DNA from 2 places in the Salibaculum sp. genome. Region 1 is predicted to be linked to the other one. Evidence: riboswitches for the same ligand, from Rfam matches in the RefSeq annotation. Region 1 holds a riboswitch; the other holds the start of a gene.

Region 1 (14,698 bases):
GTCGTTCGACGGTCGCCAGACTCGGCCCTCGTAGCTGCCATCGCCCTGCGGCACCATGTCGATGACGATCTGGCGGCCGATATTTTCGGACTCGTATTCACCATCGGACTCGAAAGTGCGGCCGATCGTGCCGCAGACGGCATTGCCGCAGGTCGAGATGGTCACATGGGCATAGGCCCCATCGTCCACCTGGGTCTGCCAGACCCCCTCGGCGGGATCGGCGGCGGCCGTCGTGGCCAGGCCCAGCATCGCGGCGACCATTGTCAAAATTTTCTTCATTGCGCGTCCTCCCGGAAACTGCCGCGCAGCCTGTGCGCCGCTCCCCCGCCGATCAAGCCTGACGTCGGGTCGCGTTGCATCCCGGGGGGGCATGGTGCAAAGGGACGAAAACGCCAGTGGAGTCGTGCTGATGATCCTCTACCCCGCCATTGACCTGAAGGATGGCAACGCCGTGCGTCTGCTGCGCGGCGACATGGAGAAATCCACCGTTTTCAACGAGGACCCCGCCGCCCAGGCCCGCGCCTTCGTCGAGGCGGGCTGCGAATGGCTGCACCTGGTGGACCTGAACGGCGCCTTCGCGGGCGAACCCGTGAACGCCGCCCCGGTCGAGGCGATCCTGACCCAATGCAAGGTTCCCGCCCAGCTGGGTGGCGGCATCCGCGACATGGCCACCATCGAGATGTGGCTGAACAAGGGGCTGGAGCGCGTGATCCTGGGCACCGTGGCCGTTGAAGACCCCGGGCTCGTGCGCGCGGCCGCCCGTGCCTTTCCCGGGCGCGTGGCCGTGGGCATCGACGCGCGGGACGGCCTTGTCGCCACCAAGGGCTGGGCCGAGGCAACGAACGTGCAGGCCACCGACCTGGCGAAGTCCTTCGAGGATGCCGGTGTGGCCGCGCTGATCTACACCGATATCAACCGGGATGGCGCCATGGGCGGGCCCAACACTGCCGCGACCGAGGCCCTGGCCCGCGCCGTTTCCATCCCGGTGATCGCCTCGGGTGGTGTCTCGTCGCTCGACGACCTGGCCGCGCTCAAGGCCAACGGCCTGATCGCGGGCGCAATTTCGGGGCGGGCGCTCTATGACGGGGCCATCGACCTGCCCCGGGCCCTTGCCCTGGTCAAGGGCTGAGCCTTGGATCGTGTCCTGCGCCTTTGCGGCCTGCTCGCGCTGATGCTCGGGCTGGCCCCGCTTGCCCTGCCACTGACGGCAGGCACCCTTGCCGGCCTGCTGCCGGGCTGTTCGGTCAACGAAGCGGGCAGCACCGGCGCCTGCCTGGTGCTGGGACACCCCGCAGGCGATCTGCTGGCGCGGGCCTATGGCCTGCTCTGGGCGATCCCGGCCGGGCTGGGGCTGTCGCTGATCGGGTTCTTTCTTCTGCTGGCCGGCTGGGGCATAAGACGCGCACGGACACGCCGCGCGCAACACCGGTAACACCATGCTCAAGACCCGCATCATTCCCTGTCTCGATGTCGCCGATGGCCGCGTGGTCAAGGGCGTCAACTTCGTGGACCTGCGCGATGCCGGCGACCCGGTGGATGCCGCCCGCGCCTATGACGCCGCCGGCGCGGACGAGCTATGCTTTCTCGACATCCATGCCACCCACGAAAACCGCGGCACTCTATACGACCTGGCCACGCGCACCGCGGAACAGGTCTTCATGCCACTGACGATCGGCGGCGGCGTGCGCAGCCACGAGGACGTGCGCAAGCTGCTGTTGGCCGGCGCTGACAAGGTGTCGTTCAACTCGGCTGCCGTCGCCGACCCCGATGTGCTGACCGAGGCCGCGTTGCGCTTTGGCAGCCAGTGCATCGTCTGCGCCATCGACGCCAAGACAGTCGGACCGGGCCGCTGGGAGATTTTTACCCACGGCGGGCGCAAGCCCACCGGGATTGATGCCGTGGAATTCGCCACAACGGTGGCTGAAAAGGGCGCCGGGGAAATCCTGCTGACCTCGATGGACCGCGACGGCACCCGGGCAGGGTTCAACCTGCCCCTCACGCGCGCCATATCCGACGCGGTCGACATTCCCGTGATCGCCTCGGGCGGCGTCGGCACACTGGATCACCTGGTCGAAGGTGTCACCGACGGGCATGCCAGTGCCGTGCTCGCCGCCTCGATCTTTCATTTCGGCACCTACACGATCGCACAGGCCAAGGCCCACATGGCCGCCGCCGGCATCCCCATGAGACTGACATGAGCCTGACAGACCTTGCCGCCACCATCGCCGCCCGCGCAGGCGCCGACCCGGACACCAGCTGGACCGCCCGCCTGCTGGCCGACCCAGACAAGGCCGCCGAGAAATTCGGCGAGGAATCGGTGGAGGCCATCATAGAGGCCGTGAAAGACGACCCCGCGAGGCTGACGTCCGAGGCTGCCGATGCGCTCTATCACCTGCTGGTCATGTGCGCCGCGCGCGGTGTGACACTTTCGGATATTGAAACGGAACTCGCCAGCCGCCAGATGCAAGGCGGGATCGAAGAGAAGGCCCGCCGATGATACGTCATATCGTGTTCTTTTCCGCCAAGGCCCCCGAAGACGTGCAGAAGATCGAGGAGGGGCTGACCATGCTTGCCACGATCCCCGAGCACGAGACATTCGAGGTGCGCCAGTCGCTCAATGCCGATGCCTTGACCGGCGGCGCGGTCGACGTTGTGGTCTATGCCGAGTTCGCGGATGAAGCTGCACTGGCGCGCTACAAGGCGCATCCGACCTATCAGAACTGCATAGACGTGGTCCGCCCGTTGCGCGAGTTGCGCTTGGCCGCCGATATCGCCTCCTGACCCGTTTCCCCGGACAACGAACATCCCCGGGTGACCCGGCCGCCGGCGAAGAGGTGCAGCGGGCCTAAAGCTTCGACGAGATGCGCCCGGTATTGATTCCGCCGCGCGACAGCTCGCCGCACAAGCGCTGGTATTCCATCTTGGGGCACAGATCCATGACAACGTCGACGCCGCGGGCCTCGGCCCGGGCGGCCGCGGCCTCGTGCACGACCCCGATCTGCATCCAGATCGTCTGCAGGTCCGGCCAGCGCGCCAGTGCCTCGTCCACGATGGGCGGCACCGCGTCCGGACGGCGGAAGATGTCGACCATCTCCACGTCGTCGGGCACATCGGACAGGCTGGCACGGACCGTCTCGCCCAGCAGCTCCTGACCCGCCAGGCCCGGATTGACCGGTATCACGCGATACCCCTTAAGGCCGAGGTAGCGGGCCACGAAATAGGATGGACGCACCGGATTGGCGCTGACGCCGACCAGTGCAACGGTGCGGGTGCGCTCAAGGATGTCGCGCAGATGCGAGTCGCTGTAGCTCATGGGGCGAGGCTACCCTTGCGCGAGCCAGGAAAAAAGCGCCCAAGGTCGAAACCCCGGGCGCGTCAGGTACGGAACGAGGGACAGTGATGGAGGCAAGGCGTTCCGCGCTCTTGCCCCTGTTCATGAAATAGGAACCTGCCCGGCGCGGAAAAGTGGCGCTCAGGAAAACGTGAACAGGCAACGAACGCGGGGCGCGCGGTCAGTCGATGATGTCCTCGACAAGGTCGAACAGCTCCTCGAAGATCTTCTTCATCCGCTTGCGGCCCTTGCCCTTGCGTGTCTTGCGCCGCGGCCGCCCCGTGTTTTCCCACCCGGCCTTCGGGTGCGCCGGTTTCGGGGCAGGGCGGGCGGGCGTCGCGCGTGGCGCACCTGCCCCGCGCCGGCCCGTGCCAGGCCCGGCATCCCTGCGCTTGCCGGGCATCTGCTTCAGGTCATGCAATGGCGCGCCGCAGCGCGAACAGGCCAGTTCATGCCGCTCGCGCCCGGTCAGGACCAGCGCGGCGCGGGTCCCGCAATAACAGCAGGTGGCGATCTTCTCGGCGGGCATGACCTCTCCTCAGCGATCCTGGGATGCATATAGGGCGACCGCCGCCGCGTTGGAGACATTGAGAGAGCCGAAATCCCCGGCGACGGGAATTTTCACCAGTTTGTCGCAGGTCGCGCGGGTTTTCTCGCGCAGCCCCGGCCCCTCGGCGCCCAGCACCAGGGCCACGGGGCGGTCGGCCTGCCCCGAGATGACCGATTCGACAGTTTCCTCGGCCTCGCCGGCCAGGCCCAGCACGAGGTAGCCCATGGACTTGAGCTCTTCCATGGCAGTGGCAAGGTTGCGCACCCGCAGGTAGGGCTGTCGCTCCAGCGCCCCCGAGGCTGTCTTGGCCAGCGCACCGGTTTCGGGGGCCGAGTGGCGCTGCACGGCGATCACGGCCCGGGCACCGAAGACCTCGGCCGAGCGCAGGATCGCGCCGACGTTGTGCGGATCGGTCACGCGGTCCAGAAGCACCACGCGCGCCGCCCCCTTCGGATAACAGGCCTCGGCCAGCGCCCCCCAGTCCAGGGGCCTGACCTCCAGCGCCGCGCCCTGGTGCACCGATTGCGGGTCGATGGGGGCGGCGAACCTGCGCGGGTCGCTCATCTCGGGAGCAGGTCCTTGGGCCACCGCGTCACCCAGCCGGTCGAGCGCGTTCTTGGTGACCACCAGGCGCAGCTTCTCGCGCGCGGGATTCATCAGCGCGTCGCGCACTGCGTGCAGTCCGAACAGCCAGACGGTATCGGCACCCGCCTTGCGGCGGGCCTGCTCTTTCTCGACAACCCACTTGGGTTTCTTCATGGCGTTCTCCTTTGGCCCGTCATGGGATGGGCAGCGCAAATCCGCAAGAGCCTGCGCCAAAATGGTGTTGACGCCCCAATGCCTCGCGGCTATCCCCCGCAGCGTCGGGCGACGAGCTGCAAGGTGCGGCAGCGGACTGTAACTCCGCCGGGGAGACCCATGCCAGGTTCGATTCCTGGGTCGCCCACCATTCCCCTCCCCATTTGACCAGATCCCGCGATGATCTTGCACCTACGGATGCAAGCGCTGGGCTTTATGCACGCGGCGATTTGCGCAATACCAATGAAATGGAGGACAGCAAGTCAGAGCCGGGCCTTTTGCGCCGCTTGTTCGACCGCGCGGTCGAGGTGGCCGACCCGATACGCATACTGGCCGGCCACTTGCCACCCAAACCGAAGGGGCGGGTCGTTGTCATCTGCGCGGGCAAGGCGAGCGCGCGGATGGCCGAGGCGGTCGAGGCCGCGTGGGGCCCTTGCGAGGGGCTGGTTATTACCCGGTACGGCTATGCCCGTCCCTGCGCGGGGATCGAGATCGTCGAGGCCGCGCATCCAGTGCCCGATTTCGCCGGCGTGGCGGCGACCCGGCGCATGCTGGACCTCGTCAGCGGGCTGGGCACGGGAGATTTTGTGCTGGCGCTCATATCCGGCGGTGGCTCGGCCCTGCTCTGTGCCCCCGTCGCGGGGCTGACGCTCGCCGACAAGCAGGCGGTCTCGCGTGATCTGCTGGCCAGCGGCGCCCCGATTTCCGAGGTCAACGGCGTGCGCAAGCAGCTCTCGGCGGTCAAGGGCGGGCGGCTGGCGGCGGCGGCCCATCCGGCGCGGATGCTGGCTCTTATGATCTCGGACGTGCCCGGCGACGCGCCGGGCGACATAGCAAGCGGGCCCACCGTGGGGGATGCGGGCGACGCAGCCCGGGCGGCCGAGATCCTGGCGCGCTGGAACGTGACGCCACCCCCGGCGGTGGCCGCGCATCTGGCCCGGGGCGGCGCGCCGGTGCCGCCCGGGGACAGGCGACTGGCGCGGGTCGAAAACAAGGTGATCGCGGCGCCCTCGCAATCGCTGGCCGCGGCGGCGAACCTGGCCCGCGCCGAGGGCATCGAGGTGCGTCTACTGGGCGACGCGATCGAGGGAGAGGCGTGCAGGATTGCGGCGGACCATGCAGCCCGGGCGTTGAAAGCCCGACGTGATCGCACAGGTGACCGGCCCCTGCTGATCCTTTCGGGGGGTGAACTGACCGTGACGCGGCACGGCGACGGTTCGGGCGGACCGAACGCCGAATATGCGCTGGCGCTGGCGCTCGCACTGCGGGGCGCGCCGGGCATCCATGCCCTGGCCTGCGATACCGACGGGGTCGATGGCGGCGCCGAGGTCGCGGGCGCGCAGGTCTTTCCCGACACGCTGGCCCGGGCACGCGCGGCAGGGCTCGACCCGGGGGCTGCGCTGGCGCGCAACGACTCGCACGGGTTCTTCGCCGCGCTGGGTGACCAGGTGGTGACAGGCCCCACCCTGACCAATGTCAATGATTTCCGCGCCCTGCTGATCCGGTAAAGCCTGCCCCCTTTACAGAGACGCGAGCGGGCTATATCCACGAGATTGCTTCGGTCTCGGGCGGCACGCCGTCCGGGTAATAGGGAACTGCGGTGCGGTCATGCAGATGGCCAAATCCGCGACTGCCCCCGCAACTGTGAGCGGAGAGCGATGCCGGCATATGCCACTTCGGGCCCACGCGCCCGGGGGAAGGCCCGGCAAAGCGACGACCCGCAAGTCAGGAGACCTGCCGAAGCGATCACCCTATCCGGGCGCGGGGCGCGCCGTGGATAACGGACCTTCCGTCGTGGTGGCATCTTTAGCCGTGCGCGGGAGGAGTGCGATCTCCCCCGATCACAAGACAAGAAGCAGGGCCGAACCCGGCCCGAAACCTGATTGGGATGACCATGACCAGACAAACCCTGTGGGCGACGACCGCCCTTTTCGCCCTGTCCACGCCACTCGCCGCGCAACAGGCCTTCGAGCTGGACGAGATCATCGTTAGCGGCAACCTTGACGAGACCACGCTGGAACGCATCGGCGCCACCGCCAGCGTCGTGACCCGCGAGGACCTCGAAGAAAGCGGCGAGGCCCGCGTGATCGACTACATCTCCCGCCTGCCGGGTGTCGATATCCGCGCCCGCGGCCCGGTTGGAACGACTTCCTCGATCTCCATTCGCGGCGCCGGGCAGAACTACGTGCGCGTGCTGGTCGACGGCATCGACGTCACCGATACCTCGGGGCCGCAGGTGGCCTATGACTTCGGAAGCCTGCGCACCGCCGACGTCAGCCGCATCGAGATCCTGCGCGGCAACCAGGGCGCGCTTTACGGGTCCGAATCCATCGGCGGGGTCGTCAACATCACCACCCGCCGCGCCACCGAGGAAGGCCTGACCACCAGCGCGTCCATCGAACTGGGCAGCTACAACACCCTCGCGGCCAGTTACGGGTTGACCATGAAGCAGGGCGACATGGACTACGCGCTGACGCTGTCCTCGATCTGGACCGACGGCTTTTCCGCCGCTGACGAGAACGACGGCAACGACGAGGCCGACGGCTACCGCGCCAACCGTCTGAGCTTTGCCCTGGGCCGCGACCTGGCCGGGGGCGGACGGGTCGAGGTCAACGGCTTTTACGAAGATTCCCACGGGGAATTCGACGAGGGCTTCCCGCTGGCCGACGGCTCGCCGGACGAGACGACAGACAACACTGCGCTGGGCCTGCGCGCCATGGCACAACTGCCCACCGGCACGATCGACAGCGAAGTCGCCGTCACCTACTACGCCATCGACCGCGACACCGAAGGCAGCAGCGGCGGCTTTGGCGCCGACAATCTTTACGAGGGGCGTCGCATCGGCCTGTCCTACCTGGGCAAGATGTCCCTGAACGATGCCATCAACCTACGCTTCGGCGCAGATGCCACCCGCGAGAGCTACGACCAGTCCGGCGACTACGGACCGGGGTCGGGCGAAGCCGAGCTGGTCGGCACCTTCGCCGAATTGGCCTATGCCCCGTCGGGCAACCTCGACCTGGTCGGCACCCTGCGCCTCGACGAGCATTCGCAATTCGGCACCTTCACCACGGGGCGTCTGGCCGCCTCCTGGCGTCCCGCACCAGACTATGTGGTCCGCGCTTCGGCGGCGACCGCGTTCCGCGCTCCCTCGCTCTACGAGCTTTACGGGCCCTTCGTCGGGAACCCGGATCTTGAACCCGAGGAGAGCAGTTCACTGGATCTGGGCATTGAACGGCGGCTGGGCGAAGACAGTTACCTGCGCGCCACTCTGTTCTACAATGAAACCGAGAACCTGATCGACTACACCACCAGCTATGCGAACGTGCCGGGCACCGTCATGCGGCAGGGCGTGGAACTGGAGCTGGGCCTGCCGCTGAGCGATGCCATGCGCCTGGACGCCAGTTATACCTACACCGAGGGCGACAACCCCCCGCTCAGCGGTGGCAACGCCTGGAACCTGGAGTTCCCGACACATGATATATCGGCCACGCTGTCGGGCGACATCACCGAGCGGGTCGCGGGCAGCGTCAGCCTGCAAGGCGCGATGGACCGACCCAGCCTCGATGACTACTCGGTCGTGAATGCCAAGGTCGGCTACGCGCTGGGCGACGGGGCCGAGGCCTACCTGCGCGTCGACAACCTGCTGGACGCGGAATACCAGACCCAGGCGGGCTACGGCACCTCCGATCGGGCGGTCTACGTGGGGCTGCGTGCGCAATTCTAGGGTCATAACCCTTGCGCTGGGGGCGGTGCTGGCCGCCGCCCCCGCAGGCGCGCAGGACGGGGCGGATACGGGTGTGCCCGCCACCCCGCCGGAGCGTGTCGTCTCGATGAACCTGTGCACCGACCAGCTGGCGATGATGCTGGCCGACGAGGGCCAGTTGCATTCGGTCTCCTACCTGTCGCAGCAGGCCCGCGGCTCGGCGCTGGTCGAACAGGCCCGGCAGTACGTGCCCAATCGCGGGCTGGCCGAGGAAATCTACCTGATGGCCCCGGACCTGGTGATCGCGGGCTCTTTCTCGGACCGCACGACGCTGGACATGCTGCGCCGCCTCGACGTGCCCGTCGCCGTCTTCGAGCCGGCGGGCAGCCTTGCCGATATCAGCGACCGGCTGCGACGCATGGGCGAGGTGCTGCACCGCGAAGACGCCGCCGCCCGCATGGTGGCCCGTTTCGATGCCCGGCTGGCCGAACTCGCCACGCAGGCCCCGCCCGAGGGCGACCGGCCCAGCGCCGCGCTCTATTCCGCCAACGGCTGGTCCTCGGGCGGCCGGACCCTCCCGGGCCAGATCGTGACCGCCGCCGGGTTCGACCTGGTTGCCGACGACTTCGGCCTGGCCTGGGGCGGATTCCTGCCACTGGAACTGCTGGCAATGTCCGACCCGGACGCGGTCATCACCGGCCAGTCCTACCCCGCCGACTCGCGGGCCGAGGAAATCCTCGACCACCCCGTCGTGGCGCATCTGAAACGCGACAGCATGCGCGGCATCGTCAGCGACCAGGACTGGTCCTGCGGCACGCCGCTGGTTCTGGACGCCATCGCGCGGTTGTCGAACGCCCGGCTGGCCGCGACCGGGGCACGCCGATGAGCCGGCTGATGCTGGCCCTTTCGGCGCTCGTGCTGGCACTTGTTGCCGCCGCTCTGGTCATCGGCCCGGCCAATGCGCCCTATGGCGACAGCCTCGCCGCCCTCTTCGTCGATGACGGCACGCCGCTGACGCTGGTGATGCGCGAAATTCGCTTGCCCCGCGCCATCCTGGCGCTGGTCATCGGCGCAAGCCTCGGCATGGCGGGCGCGGCGATGCAGGGCTACCTGCGCAACCCGCTGGCCGATCCGGGCCTGATCGGGGTGTCGGCCTCGGCCGCCCTGGGCGCGGTGCTGGCGATCCAGACCGGGCTGGCCGCGGCCTTTGCCTTTGGCCTGCCGCTGGCGGCATTGGCCGGCGCGGTGCTGGGCGTGTTGCTGGTGCTGGCTCTGGCCGGGCCGCGCGGGGCCTCGATCACGCTGATCCTGGCGGGGATCGTGGTGTCGTCTCTGGCAGGCGCGCTGACCTCGCTGGTGCTGAACCTGTCGCCCAATCCCTTCGCCGCCTCGGAAATCGTGTTCTGGATGATGGGCTCGCTGGCCGATCGGTCCATGGATCATGTCTGGCTGGCGCTGCCCCTGATCGCTCTGGGGCTGGCGCTGTTGGCCACGCTGACACGGGGTCTGGACGCACTGACCCTGGGCGAGGACGCCGCACAGGCACTCGGCGTCGACCTGACCCGGCTGCGACTGACCCTTGTGGCGGGCACGGCGGCCGTGGTCGGCGCCTCGACGGCCGTGGCGGGCACCATCGGTTTTGTCGGCCTTGTCGTGCCGCACCTGCTGCGCCCCTTTGTGGGGGCGCGGCCCGGCGCCCTGCTCTGGGCCTCGGCGCTTGGCGGGGCGGCGATGCTGCTGGCCGCCGATATCCTGGTGCGCGTGGTGCTGCCCACCAAGGACCTCAAGCTGGGCGTGGTCACCGCGCTGGTCGGGGCACCGCTGTTCCTGCACCTGATCTACAAGACCCGGAGGCAGATGGCATGACCTTGCTCAGTGTCTCGGGCCTGACAATGGAGCGTGGCAAGCACATGATCCTGCGCGACGTGAGCTTTTCCATCGGCAAGGGCGAACTGATCGGCCTGATCGGGTCCAATGGCGCGGGCAAGACGACACTGCTGCGCGCCGTGCTGGGCCTATTGCCCGCCGCGGGTCACAGCAGCCTGGCCACCCTGCCCCAACGGGCGCGCGCGCGACAGGCCGCATGGATGCCCCAGGCCCGCGAGGTCGCCTGGCCGGTCAGCGTGGAACGCCTTGTTTCGCTGGGCCGCCTGCCGCATCTGGGGGCGGGGCAGCCGATCGGCCGGACGGATCGCGCGGCGATCGACGGCGCCATCGCCGACATGGGGCTGGAAGATTTTCGCCATCGCACCGCGACCGACTTGTCCGGGGGCGAATTGGCCCGCGTCCTGATCGCCCGGACGCTGGCGCAGGACACGCCGCTGGTCCTGGCGGATGAGCCCATCGCCGGGCTGGACCCCGCCCACCAGATCCAGACCATGCGGCTCTTTGCCGGGCTGGCCGTGGCCGGGCGGTCGGCCGTGGTCTCGATCCATGACCTGGGCCTCGCAGCGCGGCACTGCACCCGGCTGATGCTGCTGGGCGGGGGCCGGCTTGTCGCCGATGGCGCGCCCGGCGACGTTCTCACGCCAGACAATCTGACCGAACATTTCAACATTATCGCGCATTTCGCACAGACCGAGGCCGGGCCGATCTTCCAGCCGCTCGACGTGGTGGGGATGGACTGAAACGATGGAGAGGGACCGGGCATGAGCGATCTGAACGCACTGGCAGGTATGCTGATCCGCGGGGGACCGGCCCTGTGGCTCATCGCGGCTTTGTCGGTGCTGACGCTGGCGCTGGTGCTGTGGAAAGTCTGGCGGCTGTCGCTGGCCGGGGCCTGGACCGGGGGCCGGGCCGAGGCGCTGGTCGTGCGACTCTGCGCGGGACAGGCCGCGGCCCTGCCCGACCCGCCCCGCACCGTTCGCCTGCAATTCGTGACCGACAGCTGGCAGGTGCTGCAAAGCGGCGCCTTCGCCCCGGAAGCCGCGCGCGAGGAAATCACCCGCCTCGCCCAGCGGGCCCTGGCCGAGCTGCGCGGCGGCCTGCGCCCGCTCGAGCTGATCGCGACCATCGCGCCCCTGGTGGGCCTGCTGGGCACCGTTCTGGGCATGATCGAGGCCTTCCAGGCCCTGCAGGAAAGCGGCGCGCAGGCCGACGCCGGCGTGCTGGCCGGCGGCATCTGGGAGGCGCTTCTGACCACCGCGGCCGGCATGGCCGTGGCGATCCCCGCGACGGTTGCCCAATCCTGGTTCGAGAGCGTGGCGGACTCCGTCCGCCACGACATGGAGGACCACGCGACCCGGCTGGTGATCCATGCCCAGGCGGACCGGGCGGAGGGTGCGGCCTGATGTTTTCCTTCGCCCGCGACAGGGCGCCGCGCCGCCCCAGTCTGACGCCGATGATCGACGTTGTTTTCCTGTTGCTGATCTTCTTCATGCTGACGGCGCAGTTTACCCGCGACCACAGCCTGTCCCTGCGGTCCGGCGGTGGCGGGGCATCGGCCTATACCGGCCCGCCGCGCCTCGTGCGGATCGCCCCGGACGACCTGCGCCTGAACGGTCAAACGATCACGCTGGACGCGCTGGCCGGCGCGCTGGCCGAGCTGACGCGGGCACCCTCGGACATGATCGTCCTGCGCCCTGCTGCCGCGGCCGACCTGCAACGCCTGGTGCAGGTCATGACCGCGCTGGAGGCCGCGGGCTTCACGCGGCTGTCCCTGGTCGAGGAGTGATCCATGCAGTTCACCGCCCCCATCCGACGCCCCCGCCACCTGAGCCGCGATGGCGCCATCGTGCCCATGATAAACGTGGTCTTCCTGCTGCTGATCTTCTTCATGATGACCTCGCGCATCGCACCCGCCCCGCCAGTCGAGGTATCGCCGCCGGAAGCGAATCCGCAGGCCCTGGCCGAAGGCGATGCCATGTTGTGGATCACGGCAGCCGGAGAGCCGGCCTTCGACGGTTTGCGCGGCGCCGCGGTCTGGCCCGCGCTTGCGGCGCTGCCCGCCGAGGTGCCGCTGACCGTTGCGGCCGATGCCGCCCTGCCAGCGACCCGGCTGGCGGCGATCCTGTCCCGCCTTAACCCCGAACGGGCCGTGGAACTGGTGGTGCGCGAATGATACGGGCCGACTTTCTCCTTTTCCTGGGCGTGGCCACGGCGGCACACTTGGCCATCGTGCCCGCGCTCGACCCGTCGGGCCGCGCGGGCGGGGGCACGGCGGGCCAGGACCGCGTCACCCTTGCAGCCAGCGCCCCGACCGCACTGGTCGAACACTGGGAGACCCGGCCCGCGCCCGCCGAAAATGCCCCGGCCATGAGGGCCCCGACCACGGGCGAGACCCCGACACGCCCCGCACCAGAAGCACAGGCCCGGCCGGCAGCCCGCCCCGACCGCCCGGTCACGACAGCCGCCGCGCCGCCGCCGCGCGTACCGCAGCATGTGCCGGCCCCGGCGCGAACCAATACCGCCGCGCCGGCCCTGCCGGTGCCCGACATCGACGCAGCGCCCACGGCCACGGCGCAAGCCGGGCCCCCTGCCGAAACGGCCCGCCCAGCCGCCCTCGCGCAGCCGGTTCGGCCGGATTCGCCCGCCCCGCCGCGTCTCGACACGACACCTCCGCCGCCGAGCGACAGCGCCCTGGCGCCCGACCGCACGCCCCGCCCCGCCGCGCGCCCCCCCGCGCCGGCCCAATCCAGACCTGCGCAGCCGGCCCAGGCCGCCGCCGAAATCGGCAGCGGCGAAACCGCTGGCCCGGCCGCCACGCAGGTCAGCCAGGGGCCGGACCGCGCCACGAGCCGCCGCCTGATGGCGCAATGGGGCAGCGGTGTGCACAGGGCCATCGAGCGCCGCAAATCCTATCCGCGCGGCACGCGGGCCAGCGGAACCGTCCGCGTCCGCCTGACCCTGACAGGCGCCGGGCGGTTGACGGCTCTGGGCGTGGCCAGCAGTTCCGGTGACGCGAATCTGGACAACGCCGCCCTTGATGCCGTCCGCGCGGCACGCTACCCGAGCGCTCCCGATGCACTGGGCACCGGGCCGCACAGCTTCACCGTGCCCCTGTCGTATCAGCCCTGATCCGGGAGGCCTTTCGCGGCCCCCCGGCGGACCCTATAGTGCCGGCGAACGGGCAGCGGACAAGACAGTCATGACCAACGGGGCGGACAGGGCGACAGACTTCGATATCGTGCTTGTTGCACAGCGCGGCCGCCTGCAATACGAGGCGCTGCTGCTGGTCGCGTCCCTCAGGGCGATGGCGCCGGATTTCCCGGGCAAGGTCTACGTGGCCGAGCCCCAACCCGGCCCGCTCTGGCCCAACGATCCGACCATGACCGGCGATGTACGCACCGCGCTCACGGAGAATGGCGCCACGCTCCTGCCCTTCGAGAACACCGCCTTCGGCCACGCCTACCCCCACGGCAACAAGATCGAGGCCCTTTGCGCCATGCCCGGGGGGCGGCCCTTTCTGTTTCTTGACAGTGACACGCTGATCACCGGCGACCTGTCGCGGCTGGCGCCGGACTTCGACCGCCCCGCCGCCTCCATGCGCCGCACGGGCACCTGGCCCGAGCAAGAGCTCTACTGGCCCGGGTACACGGCCACCTGGAAATCCCTTTACGACAAGTTCGGGTTGGAGGGCTTCGCGGACACCCTGGATACCGACCAGCCCGACGAATACTGGCAACGCTACCTCTACTTCAACGCCGGATGGGTGATCGGCCCGGACGCCCCGGCCTTCGGCACCCGCTGGCGCGACTGGGCCGTCGATATCCGCGATGCCCCGCCCGACGAACTGGTGCTGCAATCGCTCGACCCCTGGCTGGACCAGGTGGCGCTGCCCCTGGTGATCCACAGTTTCGGCGGCGGCCGGCCCGGCCCGGACCTCGATGGTCTGGACGGAGATCTGACCTGCCACTACCGCCTGCTGCCGCTGCTTTATGCCCGGGAAAGCGACCACGTGGTGCAGGTGCTGGAACAGGTCAGCGCCCCCAACAAGGTAAAGAAACTGCTCAAGCAACACGACCCGTTCAAGCGGATGATCTACCAGGGCCGGGGCCAGAAGGTACGCGCGCTCTTCGACCAGGACAATCTGCCGAAACCGGAACGCAAACTGCGCAACCGCATCAAGAAGGAAGGCTTCTGGATGCGCTGACCCCGACCCGCGCAAGGGGGGCCAGCCCCCCGCCGCGCGTTCCGCGCGCCTCCCCCCGCGGTATTTTCGCCCCAAAGAAGCATTAGGACGGCGTTAACCTTAACGCGCCATAACCACACGGCGGCACAGGCTGCGGAGCCAATGGCCGCACCCGAAGAAGCCCCTCGTCCAAGGCGCCTGGCGACCCTCTGGGCGAGGGCACGGTGCTTGCTTGGGTCAAGAATA
Region 2 (14,698 bases), on a different contig from region 1:
CCGAACTGGGTGCGGACTGGGCCGTTCAGCAGCCCGATCCGAACGGCTTTGTCCTCGAGGACGGCGCGCTCATGACCATGACCGTCGCTGACGGCTACCTCGGCAAGCCCGACCAGCCCAATGTCTTTTCCTGGACGGCCGCCGAATTGCCCGAAGGCGACTGGGAGATCGCCGCCGCGTTCACGGCCCGCATGGGGCAGGTGAAGTCCCTCGGCGGACGCCGCGCCATCCTGCAGGTCGGGCGCTATGCCGACCCGGACAATTACGTGGTTGCCGAAGTCTACCGCCAGGGCAACTCGAACGACGACATGTGGCTCAAGCTGCTGGCCGTCACCGGTGGCGAAGAAACCAGCGACGCGCTGGAGATCGCCAGCGATTCCTGCTGTCCGCGCGATTACGACCTTGGCCGCATCCTGTCCGACTTCGAGGACAAGGGCGCGACGCTCAGCCTGGTCAAGACGGGTCGGGATTACCGCGCGCGGCTGGACATGAACGGCTGGTCCATGCGGCCGGACGGCCCCGGGATGCTGGAGACCCAACCTGTCACCCTGCTGCGCACGCAGGGGCCGCCTGCCATCTTCGCCGGCACTCTGGGCCCCGAGCAGACATTGGCCCTGTTCGACCGCGTGGTGGTGCGGAGGCCCGCGCAATGATACGGGCGCTGGCCTTTCTTGCGCTGGTCCTGCCGGTTCAGGCCGGGGCGCAGGAGGTCCGCAGCCTCTATACCACGCATGACTGGCAGACCGATTGCACGGCCCCGGACACCGACCGCCCGGCGGACGAGGCCGGCATGGGCGGGCGGCTGGTCTGTCCCGGGCCGGCGGGGCTTTCCCTCATGCTGGCCGAGGGTGACGCGCGCGTCTCGATGGATTACGGCAGCACCCGCCGCTTCGGCCCGTGGGAAAGTTTCACCAGTTTCAACAGCGTGCACGAGACCGTGGAATGGCGGCAGCATGGCACGGGAGGGGCGGCACGGATCGTGGCCACCATCCATCGCTGGTTCGTCGGCCCGGACCCCGACCCGCGTGAGATCCTGGTCATCAGCAGCGTCGCGCGAGGCGCGGGGGACGAAAGCTGCATGGTGGGCATCGTTGACGCCAGCCCAACCGCGGGGGCCAATGCGCTTGCCCGGGCCGTGGCCGATGCCCGTGCCCATGGTTTCCGCTGCGGCGAGGACCGCGTCCGGGCCTACGGCGACGTCGGGCTGGATACACCGCTGCCGCGTCGCGCCGCCCCGTTACCCGCAGATCGGGACCACTGACCAGGCGAAGCGGCCCGGAGCCCCCCTTTCACGCCCGTGGGCCGCAACCTAGGTAGGAAGAATATTGAAAGGAGGTGCGCCCATGATCCTGCCGCACACGATCGACCCCGAGCGCCAAGCCCTGATCGCGACCGCCGGGGCAGAGATCCGCCCCCTCGACCCCATCGGCGCCGAGGTTCACGGTATCGACCTGTCCGCCGAGCAGACCCCGTCCCGCGACGTGCTGGATGCCCTCGAACAGGAAATGGCCGTGCGCGGTTTTCTCGTCTTCAAGAACGACCAGCCCGTCGATCCCGAGGCTTTTCTGCGCGCCTCGTGTTGGTTCGGCGGGCGCGAGCTGCACAGCACCCATGGCGTTCACCCCGCCACGCCGGGTGGCAATCCGCATATCTTCCGCCTGTCCAATGATCGCCGCCACGGTATTCCAGGGGTCGGGCCGCAATGGCACAACGACGGCAGCTTCCTGCCCGCGACCTTTTCGCATTCGGGCTATCACATCGTGCGGCCGGCCGAGAAAGGCGGCGGCACATGGTTCGCCCACCAGGGGCTGGCCCATGACGCCCTGCCGCAAGAGACGCAGGACCACTGGTCGCGGCTGGCCTCGGTAAATTCAGCCTCGGGCGTGGTCCATCCGCTTGTCCATCGTCACCCGGTCTCGGGACAGGCCTGCATCTGGTTGCACCTGGGCATGACCGGCGCGGTGGTCGAAGTCCTGCCCGGTGCCGGCGGGGCGCGCCTGCTCGATGCCGATGCTCTCAAGACGCTGTGCCATACCTACAACGACATCCTGAACGCAGGCCTTCAGGGCGGCTATGCCACGGCCTATGAATACCGCGAGAACGATTGCGTCTTCATCGACAACCTGGCCGTGGCCCATCGCGCAGCCCCCGAGGCGCACATGCCCGCCGAGGACCAGGGCCTGCGGATCATGCACCGCAGCACCGTGCGTGGCACACGAGACCTTGTGCCCGACAACGGCCTGCCCGCGGCGTTGGACATCGACGGCCCCAGCCCCTTCGGCGACGGGGTCTGGCAGGGCGGCGGCGTGGGGTTCCGCTGGGAAGAAGGCATCCCCATGCGCAACTGACCGGCCATCGCCCGGCGGGTCCGCACAATCGCCCCGGAATTGCCACATTTCCGCCCCGCTCTGGTCGCCCTTGCCTGCTGACGTCGGAGGATGGCCCGTCAAGAGGCCATCCGACAACGTCGGCGAGGCAGACCAGGACAAACAGAGCAGGTGACCGTCATGGCACATGATAGCGCGACGAACAGCGCAAACGGGCCCACACCACCGCCCGCGACCCGCCAGCCCACGAACGCGGGCACGCGGCGACGCCCCGGACCGCCGAAACCGGTGCTGTTCCGGGACTTCGCCAGCATCTGAGGGCCGTCCGACCCAATTGCGTGCCCTGTCCTCCTTTCAGGGCGCGCAGCAGACCCGCGGATCGGCGGCCCGGCGCGCGGCCCTCTCCCACCGCGCCACCCGGCCCCGGTCCGCGGTTTTCATCCAGATCGCTCCGATCACCCCGGCGTGCTCTCGCCGATCCCCGAATGCGGGACTATGCAGATGATCTTTCCGGGGCTATTCCTGTCGGCCATGCGACTGATCCCGGCCCTGCTTCTTCTTGCCATCCTGCCCGCCTGTGGCGGCAGCCCGACGCCGGAGGTCCGCAAGGCGGAACAGCGGGCGCTTTATCCCGGAGAGACGCCCGAAATGCGGGCGCTGGTCGAGGAATACGCCGACATCCATGACATCCCCGAGCCGCTGTTGCACCGTGTCATTCAGCGCGAAAGCGACTATCGCCCCGGCGCGCGGAACGGGCCTTACTGGGGGTTGATGCAGATCCTGCCCGAAACCGCCGCGCAGATGGGCCATTCCGGTCCGCCCGGGACGCTCCTCGACGCCGAAACGAACCTGACCTACGCGGGCCGCTACCTGCGGGGGGCCTGGCTGGTGGCCGATGGCGACATCGACGCCGCGGTGATGTGGTACGCGCGCGGCTACTACTACGAAGCCCGCGACCGCTGCCTGCTGGTCGAAACCGGATTGCGCGACCGAGAGTTCGCGCGCCACTGCCGCGCTTGAAGCGCGGGCCGCCGCGGCCTAACGTGGCGCCATGACACCGGAAATCGTGATCCTTGCCATCGGCCTGCTGTTCCTTGCCGGGCTGGCGTTGGACGCTGTCGGGCATGTTGTCCATGTCCCCCGCGTGACGCTGCTGATCCTGATGGGGGTCATCGTGGGCCCGCCGGGGCTGGACTGGCTGCCCATCGACATCCATTCCGCCCACGAAGTGCTGGCACCGACGGCGCTGACCATGGTCGCCTTCCTGATGGGTGGCAGCCTTGATCGGGGCACCCTGGCCGCCCAGGGCCGCGCCATCCTGGTCATGTCGCTGGCCCTGGTAGCGGGCACGGCGTTGGTGGTCGGGCTGGGCCTCTGGGCGCTGGGCACATCGCTGGTGGCCGCACTTTTGCTGGCGGGAATCGCCACCGCGACCGCCCCGGCAGCAACGCTGGACGTGATCCGCGAGGCCGACGCCCAGACTACTCCCTTCGGCAAACTCCTGATCGGCATCGTGGCCATCGACGACGCCTGGGGCCTGCTGGCCTTCTCGCTCCTGCTCACCCTGGCTGCGACGGTCGGCGGAAACGGCGACGCCGCTGTGCTCGCCGATGCGGGCTACGAGATCGGCGGGGCCGTCATGCTTGGCCTTGCGCTCGGACTGCCCGCCGCCGCCCTGACCGGGCGGGTCAAACCGGGCGAGCCCACCCTGATCGAGGCACTGGGACTTGTCCTGGTCATCGCGGGGCTGGCACTCTGGCTTGACGTGTCATTCCTGATCGCGGGGATGACCGCCGGTGCGCTGGTCACGAACCTGGCCCGCCACCACGACCGCCCTTTCCACGAGATCGAGCGTATCGAGTGGCCCTTCCTGCTGCTGTTCTTCGTCATGGCCGGGGCCTCGCTGGACATCGGCGCGCTGGTGGCGGCGGGCTGGGCCGGGGCAGCCTACATGGGGCTGCGCCTGATGGGGCGTCTCCTGGGCGGGACGATCGGCGGGCCGATGGCCGGGATGACGCCGGCCCACGGGGCCCGCACCGCCGCCGCCCTGCTACCGCAGGCCGGCGTTGCGGTCGGCATGGCGCTGGTGGCGGCCGAACGGTTCCCGCAGGCGGGCGCGACCGTTCTTGCCGTCACCGTCGCCTCGACCGTGATATTCGAGGTGATCGGCCCGCCCCTGACCCAATGGGCGCTGGCAAAGGAAAACCGCCCGGACGGCTAGGTCCGGGCGGCATCGAAGTCATGGAATTCCGGTCCGACTCAGCCCACCAGTTCGAGGCCCGAAAAGAAGAATGCGATCTCTTCGGCGGCGGTGTCCGGCGCGTCGGACCCGTGAACCGAATTCTCGCCGACCGACTGGGCGAACTCGGCGCGGATCGTGCCGGCCGCTGCATCCGCCGGGTTGGTCGCGCCCATGACTTCGCGGTTCCTTGCAATGGCGCCCTCGCCTTCAAGGACCTGCACGACGACCGGGGCCGACGCCATGAAGCCGGTCAGTTCGTCGAAAAAGGGGCGCTCGGCGTGGACAGCGTAGAACTGCTCGGCCTGGGCCTTGGTCAGCTGGATGCGCTTCTGGGCGACGATGCGCAGGCCGGCGTCCTCGAACTTGGCATTGATCTTGCCGGTCAGGTTGCGGGCGGTGGCGTCGGGCTTGATGATCGACAGGGTGCGTTCGGTGGCCATGGGTCATTCCTCGATGGTCGGGTTGAATATCGCCGCGCCGATAGCATGGGGGGGTCGGCTTGAAAAGGTGCGATTGACGCGGCTGCCGCCCTCTGGCACCTCCTGCGGCATGCTGCGAATTTCAGACATTTCCTACTCGGTCGAGGGCCGCCCCCTGATCGAGAACGCCAGCGCCGTCATTCCCACCGGCCACAAGGTGGGCGTGGTGGGGCGCAACGGCACCGGCAAGACCACGCTGTTCCGCCTGATCCGGGGTGAACTGACGCTTGAGGGCGGCACGATCGACCTGCCCAGGGGCGCCCGCATCGGCGGTGTCAGCCAGGAGGTGCCGGGCTCGGACACCTCGCTTCTGGACACGGTGCTGGCGGCCGATACCGAGCGCCTGGCCCTGATGGCCGAGGACACCGAGGACCCCGCCCGCATCGCCGAAATCCAGACCAGGCTGACGGATATCGACGCCTGGTCGGCCGAGGCGCGGGCCAGCGCGATCCTGAAGGGGCTGGGCTTTACCGATACCGAGCAGCGCATGCCCTGTTCGGCCTTTTCGGGCGGCTGGCGGATGCGCGTGGCGCTTGCCGCTGTCCTGTTCTCTGCCCCTGACCTGCTTTTGCTGGACGAGCCGACCAACTACCTCGACCTCGAAGGTGCGCTCTGGCTGGAAAGCTACCTGTCGCGTTACCCCCACACGGTGCTTGTGGTCAGCCATGACCGTGGTCTGCTGAACCGGGCCGTGGGCGGCATCCTGCACCTCGAAGACCGCAAGCTCACCTATTACGCCACGCCCTACGACCGTTTCGCCGAACAGCGCGCCGCGCGGCTGGCCGTCGCCGAAGCACAGAACCGCAAGGCGCAGGACCGGGTCGCCCACCTGCAGAGCTTCGTCGACCGGTTCCGGGCCAAGGCCTCCAAGGCGAAACAGGCCCAATCGCGGCTTAAGATGATCGAGCGGATCAGCCTGATCTCGACCCCGCAAGAGGCTGCCCTGCGCGCCTTCAGCTTTCCCGAACCAGAGGAGCTCTCACCGCCGATCATCGCGACCGACGGGGTCGCCGTGGGCTATGGCGAAACCACGGTTCTGGACCGGCTGTCGCTGCGCATAGACCAGGACGACCGGATCGCGCTTCTGGGCCGAAACGGCGAGGGTAAATCGACGCTTTCCAAGCTCTTGGCCGGAAAACTTCACCCTCAGAAGGGGACGTTCACCGCCCACAATAAACTGCGCGTGGGCTACTTCGCCCAGCACCAGCTGGAGGAACTGCGCCCCGAGGACACGCCGCTGGATCACGTGCGCCGCGAACGTCCCGACGAGGCCCCGGGCCGCCTGCGGGCGCGGCTGGCGGGCTTCGGACTGACCGCAGACCAGGCCGAGCTTCCCGCGGCCAAGCTGTCGGGGGGGCAAAAGGCGCGGCTGTCGCTTCTGCTTGCCACGATCGACGCGCCGCATCTGTTGATCCTGGACGAGCCGACCAACCACCTTGACATCGAAAGCCGCGAGGCCCTGGTCGAGGCGCTGACGGCCTACTCCGGCGCGGTGGTGCTGGTCAGCCACGACATGCACCTGCTCAGCCTGGTGGCCGACAGGCTCTGGCTGGTCAAGAACGGCCGCGTGACGGGCTTCGACGAGGACCTCGAGGCCTATCGCAAGCTGTTGATCTCGGGCGACAAGCCGGCGAAGCCTGCAAAACCCAAGGCCCCCCGTCCCTCGCGCGACCGCATCATGGAACTGCGCGCCGAGGTGCGAAAATGCGAGGCCCGCGTCGCCAAGATCGAGGAGATGCGCGGGAAACTGGCCGGAAAGCTGGCCGATCCCGCGCTCTACGAGGACGGCAAGGCGGGTGAGCTGGAAACATGGAACCGCAAGTATGCCGAGGTGATGGAGGGGCTGGAGCGTGCCGAGACCCTCTGGTTGGCCGCGCAACAGAAACTGGACTCCGCCGAGGCCGGTTGACCGCCTCTGACCGGGGTGCTGCCGACGGCGGGGAACGCCGCTTGGGAATGCCCGCTAAAGCATCGCCCGCCGCCCGCGCGTGCCGCCACGTCGGCCCGGCCGTGGGGGGATCAGCGTCAGCGGCTCCAGCGGACGGTTGAGGCTGTTCTCCAGCAGCCGGCAGAACTCGGCCACCGACGGTTCGTCGTCCCGAAGGGGGGCCGCGGCCCCCAGCGCACGGACGACGGCTTCGGGGTAGTTCGCCGTGCCGGGCAGCGCGCCCAGCCATTCGACGTAGCCCATGTGGGCAAGTTGCCGGGCCCGTGCGTCCGAGCAGCCCGGCACCCGCATGGCATTCAGGATATCGTTCAGGATCATCGCGCCCTCCGCGCTTTGCGGCGGAGGCTGGCGCGGCACTGGTCAGACGGGACCTTCTGTCATCGCAGACGCCTTGCCAGGGCACCCCGCCCGGGTTGACAGTCACGACGGCAGGTCTCCTGGCTCGCGGGTCGGGGCGGTCACCGGACCTTCCCGGGGGCATCGTCCCCAGTGGTCAGTTTCGGCGCCGCTCGCCGCTTACAGTTGCGGGGGCAGCCGCGGAATTGCCCGGATCGGGCGCACCACGTTCCCTTTTCACCCAACGGTGTGTGACCGCCGGGAACCGTCTTCCGACGGGTAGGCCAGCGTGCATGCCGCTGTCAATGCTTGGGCGGGTCGCGGGGGCTGGTCACGCGGGTCGCGCCCGCCTAGGGTCGCGGGCATGATCGACCTGGCCTTCCTCGTCACCGCCTTCGCCGCGCTTTTCGTGGTGATCGACCCGATCGGGCTGACCCCGATCTTCGTCGCCCTGACCCGGGGCATGACCGCAACAAGGCGCCGGGCGCTCGCGGTGCGGGCCTGTGTCATCAGTTTCGCGATCCTGCTGGTCTTCGCGCTCTTCGGCGAAGCCGTGCTCGGGTTCATCGGCATCTCGATGCCCGCCTTTCGCGTCGCGGGCGGAATCCTGCTGTTCCTGACCGCTCTGGACATGCTGTTCGAACGCCGCCAGAAGCGCCGCCGCGATCAGGCCGACGAGGACGAGGAAGACGACGACGACCCGTCGGTCTTCCCCCTTGCCATCCCGCTGATCGCGGGACCGGGGGCCATTGCCACCATCATCCTGCTGGTGGGCCGGGGCGAGGGGCTGGTCGGCTTTGCTGCCATCATGGGCGTGCTGCTGGCGGTGCTGGCATTGGTGCTGATCATGTTCCTGGGCGCGGGCCTGCTGGAGCGGCTGCTGGGCAAGGTCGGCATCAACGTCGTCACGCGACTGCTGGGGATGCTGCTGGCCGCGCTTTCGGTGCAATTCGTCCTCGACGGTCTGAGGTCTTTCGGTCTGGGCGGATAAACCCTATCTGTTGCCAATGACCGGAGACCAGATCGCATCATTCGTGTTTCTCTCGATACTGGGGGTGGCCATCCTTGGGTCCTACCTGGCGCACAGCCGGTTGCGTGGCTCCCAGATGGCCCAGCAGGCGATGATCTGGGTCCTGATCTTCGTGGGCGCCATCGCCGCCGCGGGGCTGTGGCAGGACATGAAGGGCGATCTGACCCTGACCCAGGCGACCATTTCCGAAAATGTGGTCGAGGTCCCGCGCGGCCGCGACGGGCATTTTCACCTGGATTTGCAGGTCAACGGCGTCACCGTTCCCTTCCTGGTGGATACCGGGGCCACGCAGGTGGTGCTGACACGCCAGGACGCCGCCCGCGTGGGGCTGGACCCGGCGGATCTGAACTTCATCGGCACCGCCCGGACGGCCAACGGCGAGGTGCGCATCGCGCCCGTGGTGCTGGACCGCGTCGCCCTCGGACCGGTCGAGGACCGCAACCTGCGCGCCTCGGTCAACGGCGGGCAGATGGACCGTTCGCTGCTGGGCATGACCTACCTGAACCGGTTCGAGCGGATCGAGATAGCGGACAACCGGCTGATCCTGACGCGATAGGGCGGCGAGGCGCGGTCTTCCATGCGCGGTCACCACTCCATGCGCGGCCTTGGGCACATGCCGCGCACGCAGACGGCAAGGACCGCTCTCAGCCCGAAGCGGCCATGGCGCGGGGCGGCGGGGCTGGTCAGGGCAGACCGCCCATCTCGGAAAACTCCCGGCCGGTTCTCCAGGGCGAACGCCAGCGGGCCAAGCTGACGGGTCGCAGCTATCATCGGATCGCCGTGCCGTCCTTGACCCGTGTCAATGCATTGCATGTGGTGGATGTCTACCAATGTCGTGACATGGCCAGATCGGACTCGGGAGGCACGCATGGTTGAACCGGAAAATGAACAGCACAAGACCATGGTGATCGACACCCCCGAGGCCGTCGGCGTGTTCGACACGTTCGAGGACCTGCAACAAGCGTTCTATGATCTGCGAATGGTCGGAATTCACCATTCCAACATCAGCCTTTTGGCCAATGAGAGTGTCTTGAAGGAAAAGCTTGGCAAGGCGTATTGGCGCGCCTCCGATCTGGAAGACGATCCGCATGCGCCGCGCGCGCATTTTGTATCCGAAGAAGCCATCGGTGAACTGGAAGGCGCGATCGCTGGAGGGTTCTTCTTTGTCGGGTCATATATCGCCATGGCTGCAATGCTCACGCCGGCAAGCACGCTTGCGGCCTCCATTGCTGCCATTGCCATCGGCGGCAGCCCCTCTGCCGTGATCGGCACATTGCTGGCGCGCCGGGTGGGCAAGCATCACAAGGACTATTACGCAAATCAGATCGAACACGGCGGCATTCTTCTTTGGGTCCGTGTTGATAACAAGGAACGCGAGGAACTGGCCGTCAAGATCATGAAGGGCCACTCCGGGCGCGATGTTCACGTCCATTCATGGAGCAAATGAAATTTTCCGCGACGATCGAACGTGGGAATAAAATGCGGCCAGGATGCTCGCTTGGTACAGGATTTCGGTTGTCCTGAGACGCCGCAGCATCGCTCGGCAAGGGCGCGAACCGGTTTTTTCGCCGCACTCAACGCGAATGACCGCTGTCAGGAAACCCGCAACCCATTCAGAGTTCCCTCCCCGCGCGGCCCTTTCGTCCGTGCGCCGGGCCGCGCGGGATCAGCCGCCCGCCTCGGCCTTCTTTTCCCATCGCCCGCTTTCCTGCGACCAGTATTGCGCCGCGCAGCCCGCCTGCGTCAGGGCCTTCCACTGGCCGCGGGCCACCTGCACCGCCGTGCCGTCATGGCCGTCGAAGATCACGCAGGCCCGCTCCATGGCCAGAACTTCCCCGGGGGTCACATCGGCGCCGTCCACGGACATGATGCAGGTGGGGGCGTTGCCCGCGTCCGGCCCCGTCGTCAGCAGGATCGGCTGGTCCGCGTCGTGCGGCCCGCCGGACAGCCCGTGCGGCAGGAACCCCTCCTCGGGGCCAAGCCAGAGCGCGGCGTCCAGCTCCGCCATGCGCGCGGCATCCTTGCCCCGCACCTCGATGCGCCAGCCCGCCCCGCGCGCCTTGTCCAGAAGCATCGGCAGGACCCGTTCGAGCGGTTGCGTGGTCAGGTGGTAGAAGTAGGCCGCGCCCATTCCGCTACCCCTCGTAGCGGTCCGCGACAAGGCGGTTGAGCGCCAGCACGCCCCAGCCCGTGGCCCCTTGTGGCGCCAGCGCCGTATCCTTGGTCTGTACGGTCACGCCCGCGATATCGAGGTGGCACCAGGGCACCCCCTCCTGCACGAAACGGCCCAGGAATTGCGCAGCGGTGATCGACCCCGCGGGGCGGCCGCCCACGTGCTTCATGTCGGCAATCCGGCTCTTGAGCTGTTCGTCATAGGCCGCGCCCATGGGCAGGCGCCAGGCGCCCTCGCCCTCGGCCCCCGCTGCCTTGAGAAAGGCCCCCGCGAGCGCGTCGTCATTGCTGAAGACGCCCGCGTTCTCGTGCCCCAAGGCGATCACCATGGCGCCTGTCAGGGTGGCCAGGTCGATCAGGCCCGCGGGCTTGAACCGCTCTTGCGCGTACCAGAGCACATCGGCAAGCACCATGCGCCCCTCGGCGTCGGTATTGATGATCTCGACGGTGTCGCCCTTCATCGTCTTGACCACGTCGCCGGGGCGCGTGGCCGTGCCCGAGGGCATGTTCTCGACCAGCCCGACAAGGCCCACGACATTGGCCTTGGCCCCGCGCAGGGCCAGCGCGCGCATGACACCGGAAACGACGCCCGCGCCGCCCATGTCCATGGTCATGTCCTCCATGCCCGCGGCCGGTTTCAGGCTGATCCCGCCAGTGTCGAAGACCACGCCCTTCCCCACCAGCGCGAGCGGCGCCTGGTCGCCGCCGCCCCGCCACTGCATGACGACCACCTTGGAGGGACTGGCGCTGCCCTGCCCCACGGAGAGCAGCGCACCCATTCCGAGGTTTTCCAGATCGGACTCTTCGAGGATCTCGACCTCGAGCCCGAGGTCGTGCATCGCCGCCAGCCGCGCGGCGAAATCGTCGGTGGTCAGCACATTGGCCGGTTCATTGACAAGATCACGGGTAAAGAAGACTCCCTCGGCCACGGCGGCCATGGGCGCGGCCTCCTGCGCGAGGTCCTCGGGCCTGGAAGCCATGATGTCCACCGGGCCCGGCGCCGTGGCGGGGTCGGTCTTGTGGGCCTCGAATCCGTAACCGCGCAGCGCCAGGCCAAGCGACAGGTCGGCCCCCCGCCCGGTGCTGCCCAGCAGGACAAGCAGGTCACCCTTGCCGCGGACCTTGGCCAGCTCCGCGCCCGCGCGGCGCGCCTCTTCGATGCCGGGACGGCGCGGCAACTTGACCACCAGCACCGCCTCGGCGGCCAGCCCGGCAGGCCAGTCCAGCGTCATCACATCGCCGGCGGCGGCCTTCTCGAAACGGTCGCTGCCGACGAGCCGCGCCACTGCCTTCTTGGTCAGGCTGTTCACCCGGCGCGCGCCCTGGTCGAGCTTGCCATCGGGCGTGACCACCACCGCGATACGGCCCGCGCGCTCGGCAAGTCCCTCCAGGTCGGTCTCGTGAAAGCGGATTTCGGCGGGTCGGGACATGGGGCGCTCCTTGCTGTCATGTGTTCTGCCGTCTGGCTGTCGGGCAAGAGGTAGCCTGCCCCTCGCCCGATGGCCAGAGAGCACTTGGGTTGCCCCGCAAACTGGGATACCTTCCATCCACTGCCAAGGGCCCGCGGGGCCAGCACGACACGGGGGAAGACAGGTGCCGCGATTCGACCGCTACATGCTGTCGCAATTCCTTACCGTCTTCGGCTTTTTCTCCCTCGTGCTGGTGCTGATGTACTGGATCAACCAGGCGGTTCAGCTCTTTGACCAGATCATTACCGACGGGCAGTCGGCCTGGGTCTTCCTGGAACTGACGGCGCTCTCGCTGCCCGCGCTGATCCAGATCGTGCTGCCGCTGGCCGCCTTCGCCTCTGCCGTCTACGTGACCAACCGCATGGCCTCGGAAAGCGAACTGGTGGTTGTCCAGGCCACCGGCTATTCGGCGTTCCGGCTGGCGCGGCCCGTGGTCGTCTTCGGGGGGATCGTGACCGCGTTGATGCTGGTGCTGACCCACGTACTTGTGCCGCTGTCCCAGGGCCGCCTCATCGAGCGCCAGGCCGAGATCTCGCGCAACCTCTCGGCACGGTTGCTGACGCAGGGGCAGTTCATGTCACCCTCGGCCGGTGTGACCCTCTTCGTCCGCGATGTCTCGGCCCAGGGGGAGCTGCGCGATGTCTTCCTTTCGGACAGCCGCCGCGCGGACCGGCACATCGGCTACACGGCCAGCCGCGCCTTCCTCGTGCGGGCCGAGGCCGGACCCCAACTGGTCATGATCGACGGACTGGCACAGACCCTTGTTCACGAGGATCAACGCTTGTTCACGACCAGCTTCGACGATTTCGCCTACGACGTCAGCGCGCTCGTCCCCGAGGTGGGCGATCGCAGCCGCTCGGCGCGCGAACTGACCACGGCCGAGCTCCTGTCGCCCACCCCGGCGCTTGAAGAGGAAACGGGCAGAAGCGCCGCCTACCTTGTGCACGAGGGGCATGACCGGTTCGTGCAGCCGCTGACGGCGCTGGTCGGTGCGCTGCTGGGCTTCGCCGCCCTTCTGGTGGGCGGGTTCAGCCGCTTCGGGCTTTGGCAACAGATCCTGGGCGCGGTGGTGCTGGTCGTGGTCATGAAGTCGGTGGAAAGCGCCGGGATGGGGGCGGCCCGCGCCGCGCTCGGCGCCTGGCCCGCCGCCTATGCCGGCCTGGCCTTCGGCCTCGCCGCCGGCCTCGCGCTGCTTGTCGCCAGCGCCCGCCCCTACCTGTTGCGCCGGCGCCCGACACTGCCCGAGGGGGGCGCGGCATGATCCTGCACCGCTATTTCTCGCGCCGCTTCATGGTCAGTTTCGCCAGCACCTTCGGAATATTCCTGCTGCTCAACGGCTTCATCGACCTGGTCGAGCAGGGCCGCCGTTTCGCCGGAACCGAAGCCGGCCCGGCGCAGGTGGTGGCGCTGACCCTGCTGAACCTGCCACAGGCGCTTTACGAGTTGCTGCCGCTCATCACCGTGCTCAGCGCCATCGCGCTTTTCCTGGGGCTGTCGCGGTCATCGGAACTGGTGGTGGCGCGGGCCGCGGGCCGCTCGGCGCTGCGCGCCTTTCTCGGGCCGCTGATGATGACCCTCCTGATCGGCCTTCTGGCGGTGGCCCTGTTCAATCCCATCGTCGCCGCCACGCTGAAGGAATACGAGAACCGTTCCTCCAGCCTGCGCGAGAATCGGTCCAGCATCCTGTCGATTTCGGACGACGGGCTCTGGTTGCGCCAGGGCGACGCCGAGCGGCAGACGGTGATCCGGGCCGAGGCGACCAACCTTGACGGCACCGTCCTTGAAGATGTCACCTTTATCACCTTCACGCAGGAGGGCGGGCCCATACGCCGCGTCGAGGCCGCCAGCGCCGAGCTGACACCGGGGGCCTGGGTGCTGACCGATGCCAAGTCATGGCCGCTCTCCGACAGCCGCGTGGCCGAGCAATGGGCCACGACGCACGCAAGCCTGCGCATCCCTTCGACTCTGTCTGCAGACCGGATCCGCGACAGTTTCGGGACCCCCAGCTCGATTTCCGTGTGGGACCTGCCCGCCTTCATCGACCGGCTGGAGGCCGCGGGTTTCTCGGCGCTGCGCCACCGGGTCTGGCTCCAGATGGAACTGGCCCAGCCGCTGTTCCTCTGCGCCATGGTGCTGATCGCGGCGGGCTTTACCATGCGTCCCCAGCGGGGGCGGCGCGTGGGGCTGCTGGTGCTCACGGCGGTTGTGCTCAGCTTCGGGCTTTATTTCCTGCGCAATTTCGCACAAATCCTCGGCGACAACGGCCAGATCCCGGTTGCGCTGGCCGCCTGGGCGCCGCCGGTCGCGGGGATCGCGGCGTCGCTGGGTCTGCTGTTGCACCTGGAGGACGGCTGATGCGGCGGCTGGTTCTGATCTGCCTGTTGTGGCTCTGGCCGCAAGCGCTGGCCGCGCAGGCATCCGCCACTCTGCTGGCTGACCGGGTGATCGTCCCGCCCGGCAGCGAACGGCTGATCGCCGAGGGAAATGTCGAGGTCTTCTTCGAGGGCACGCGGCTGTCGGCGGCGCGCATCACCTATGACCGCGGCACCGACCGTCTTGCGATCACCGGCCCGATCTTCATTCGCACCCAGGCGGGCGAGATCCTGACCGCCGAGCGCGCCAACCTGGATGCGCGGCTGGAAAACGGGCTGCTGCGCGGGGCACGGCTGATCCTGGACGACCGGCTGCAACTGGC

Evidence for each region. Region 1 has a riboswitch for cobalamin ahead of VJ897_RS06740 (TonB-dependent receptor plug domain-containing protein). Riboswitches for the same ligand answer to the same signal wherever they lie in the genome.
Region 2: it holds a riboswitch for cobalamin, as region 1 does, so the genes downstream of both, VJ897_RS08785 (hypothetical protein) here and VJ897_RS06740 (TonB-dependent receptor plug domain-containing protein) in region 1, are expected to answer to the same signal.

Annotation. Positions count from the first base shown of each region.
Region 1 is NZ_DATFIP010000040.1:14,475-29,172, reverse strand. It holds gene VJ897_RS06795 (DUF2147 domain-containing protein) at 1-279, opposite strand, end outside; gene hisA (1-(5-phosphoribosyl)-5-[(5-phosphoribosylamino)methylideneamino]imidazole-4-carboxamide isomerase) at 410-1,129, shown strand; gene VJ897_RS06785 (hypothetical protein) at 1,133-1,432, shown strand; gene hisF (imidazole glycerol phosphate synthase subunit HisF) at 1,437-2,198, shown strand; gene VJ897_RS06775 (phosphoribosyl-ATP diphosphatase) at 2,195-2,497, shown strand; gene VJ897_RS06770 (Dabb family protein) at 2,494-2,781, shown strand; gene VJ897_RS06765 (CoA-binding protein) at 2,846-3,313, opposite strand; gene VJ897_RS06760 (hypothetical protein) at 3,513-3,860, opposite strand; gene rlmB (23S rRNA (guanosine(2251)-2'-O)-methyltransferase RlmB) at 3,870-4,640, opposite strand; tRNA gene VJ897_RS06750 (tRNA-Tyr) at 4,747-4,830, shown strand; gene VJ897_RS06745 (glycerate kinase type-2 family protein) at 4,928-6,187, shown strand; cobalamin riboswitch at 6,222-6,435, shown strand; gene VJ897_RS06740 (TonB-dependent receptor plug domain-containing protein) at 6,574-8,403, shown strand; gene VJ897_RS06735 (ABC transporter substrate-binding protein) at 8,390-9,268, shown strand; gene VJ897_RS06730 (FecCD family ABC transporter permease) at 9,265-10,248, shown strand; gene VJ897_RS06725 (ABC transporter ATP-binding protein) at 10,245-11,009, shown strand; gene VJ897_RS06720 (MotA/TolQ/ExbB proton channel family protein) at 11,031-11,672, shown strand; gene VJ897_RS06715 (ExbD/TolR family protein) at 11,672-12,055, shown strand; gene VJ897_RS06710 (ExbD/TolR family protein) at 12,059-12,442, shown strand; gene VJ897_RS06705 (TonB family protein) at 12,439-13,398, shown strand; gene VJ897_RS06700 (GT-B fold glycosyltransferase domain-containing protein) at 13,469-14,473, shown strand.
Region 2 is NZ_DATFIP010000054.1:44,046-58,743, forward strand. It holds gene VJ897_RS08750 (vWA domain-containing protein) at 1-653, shown strand, start outside; gene VJ897_RS08755 (hypothetical protein) at 650-1,261, shown strand; gene VJ897_RS08760 (TauD/TfdA dioxygenase family protein) at 1,344-2,348, shown strand; gene VJ897_RS08765 (transglycosylase SLT domain-containing protein) at 2,829-3,347, shown strand; gene VJ897_RS08770 (cation:proton antiporter) at 3,379-4,548, shown strand; gene ndk (nucleoside-diphosphate kinase) at 4,587-5,009, opposite strand; gene VJ897_RS08780 (ABC-F family ATP-binding cassette domain-containing protein) at 5,119-6,957, shown strand; gene VJ897_RS08785 (hypothetical protein) at 7,012-7,314, opposite strand; cobalamin riboswitch at 7,407-7,617, opposite strand; gene VJ897_RS08790 (MarC family protein) at 7,697-8,323, shown strand; gene VJ897_RS08795 (retropepsin-like aspartic protease family protein) at 8,340-8,918, shown strand; gene VJ897_RS08800 (hypothetical protein) at 9,231-9,809, shown strand; gene VJ897_RS08805 (DNA polymerase III subunit chi) at 10,029-10,493, opposite strand; gene VJ897_RS08810 (leucyl aminopeptidase) at 10,498-11,964, opposite strand; gene lptF (LPS export ABC transporter permease LptF) at 12,128-13,264, shown strand; gene lptG (LPS export ABC transporter permease LptG) at 13,261-14,358, shown strand; gene lptD (LPS-assembly protein LptD) at 14,358-14,698, shown strand, end outside.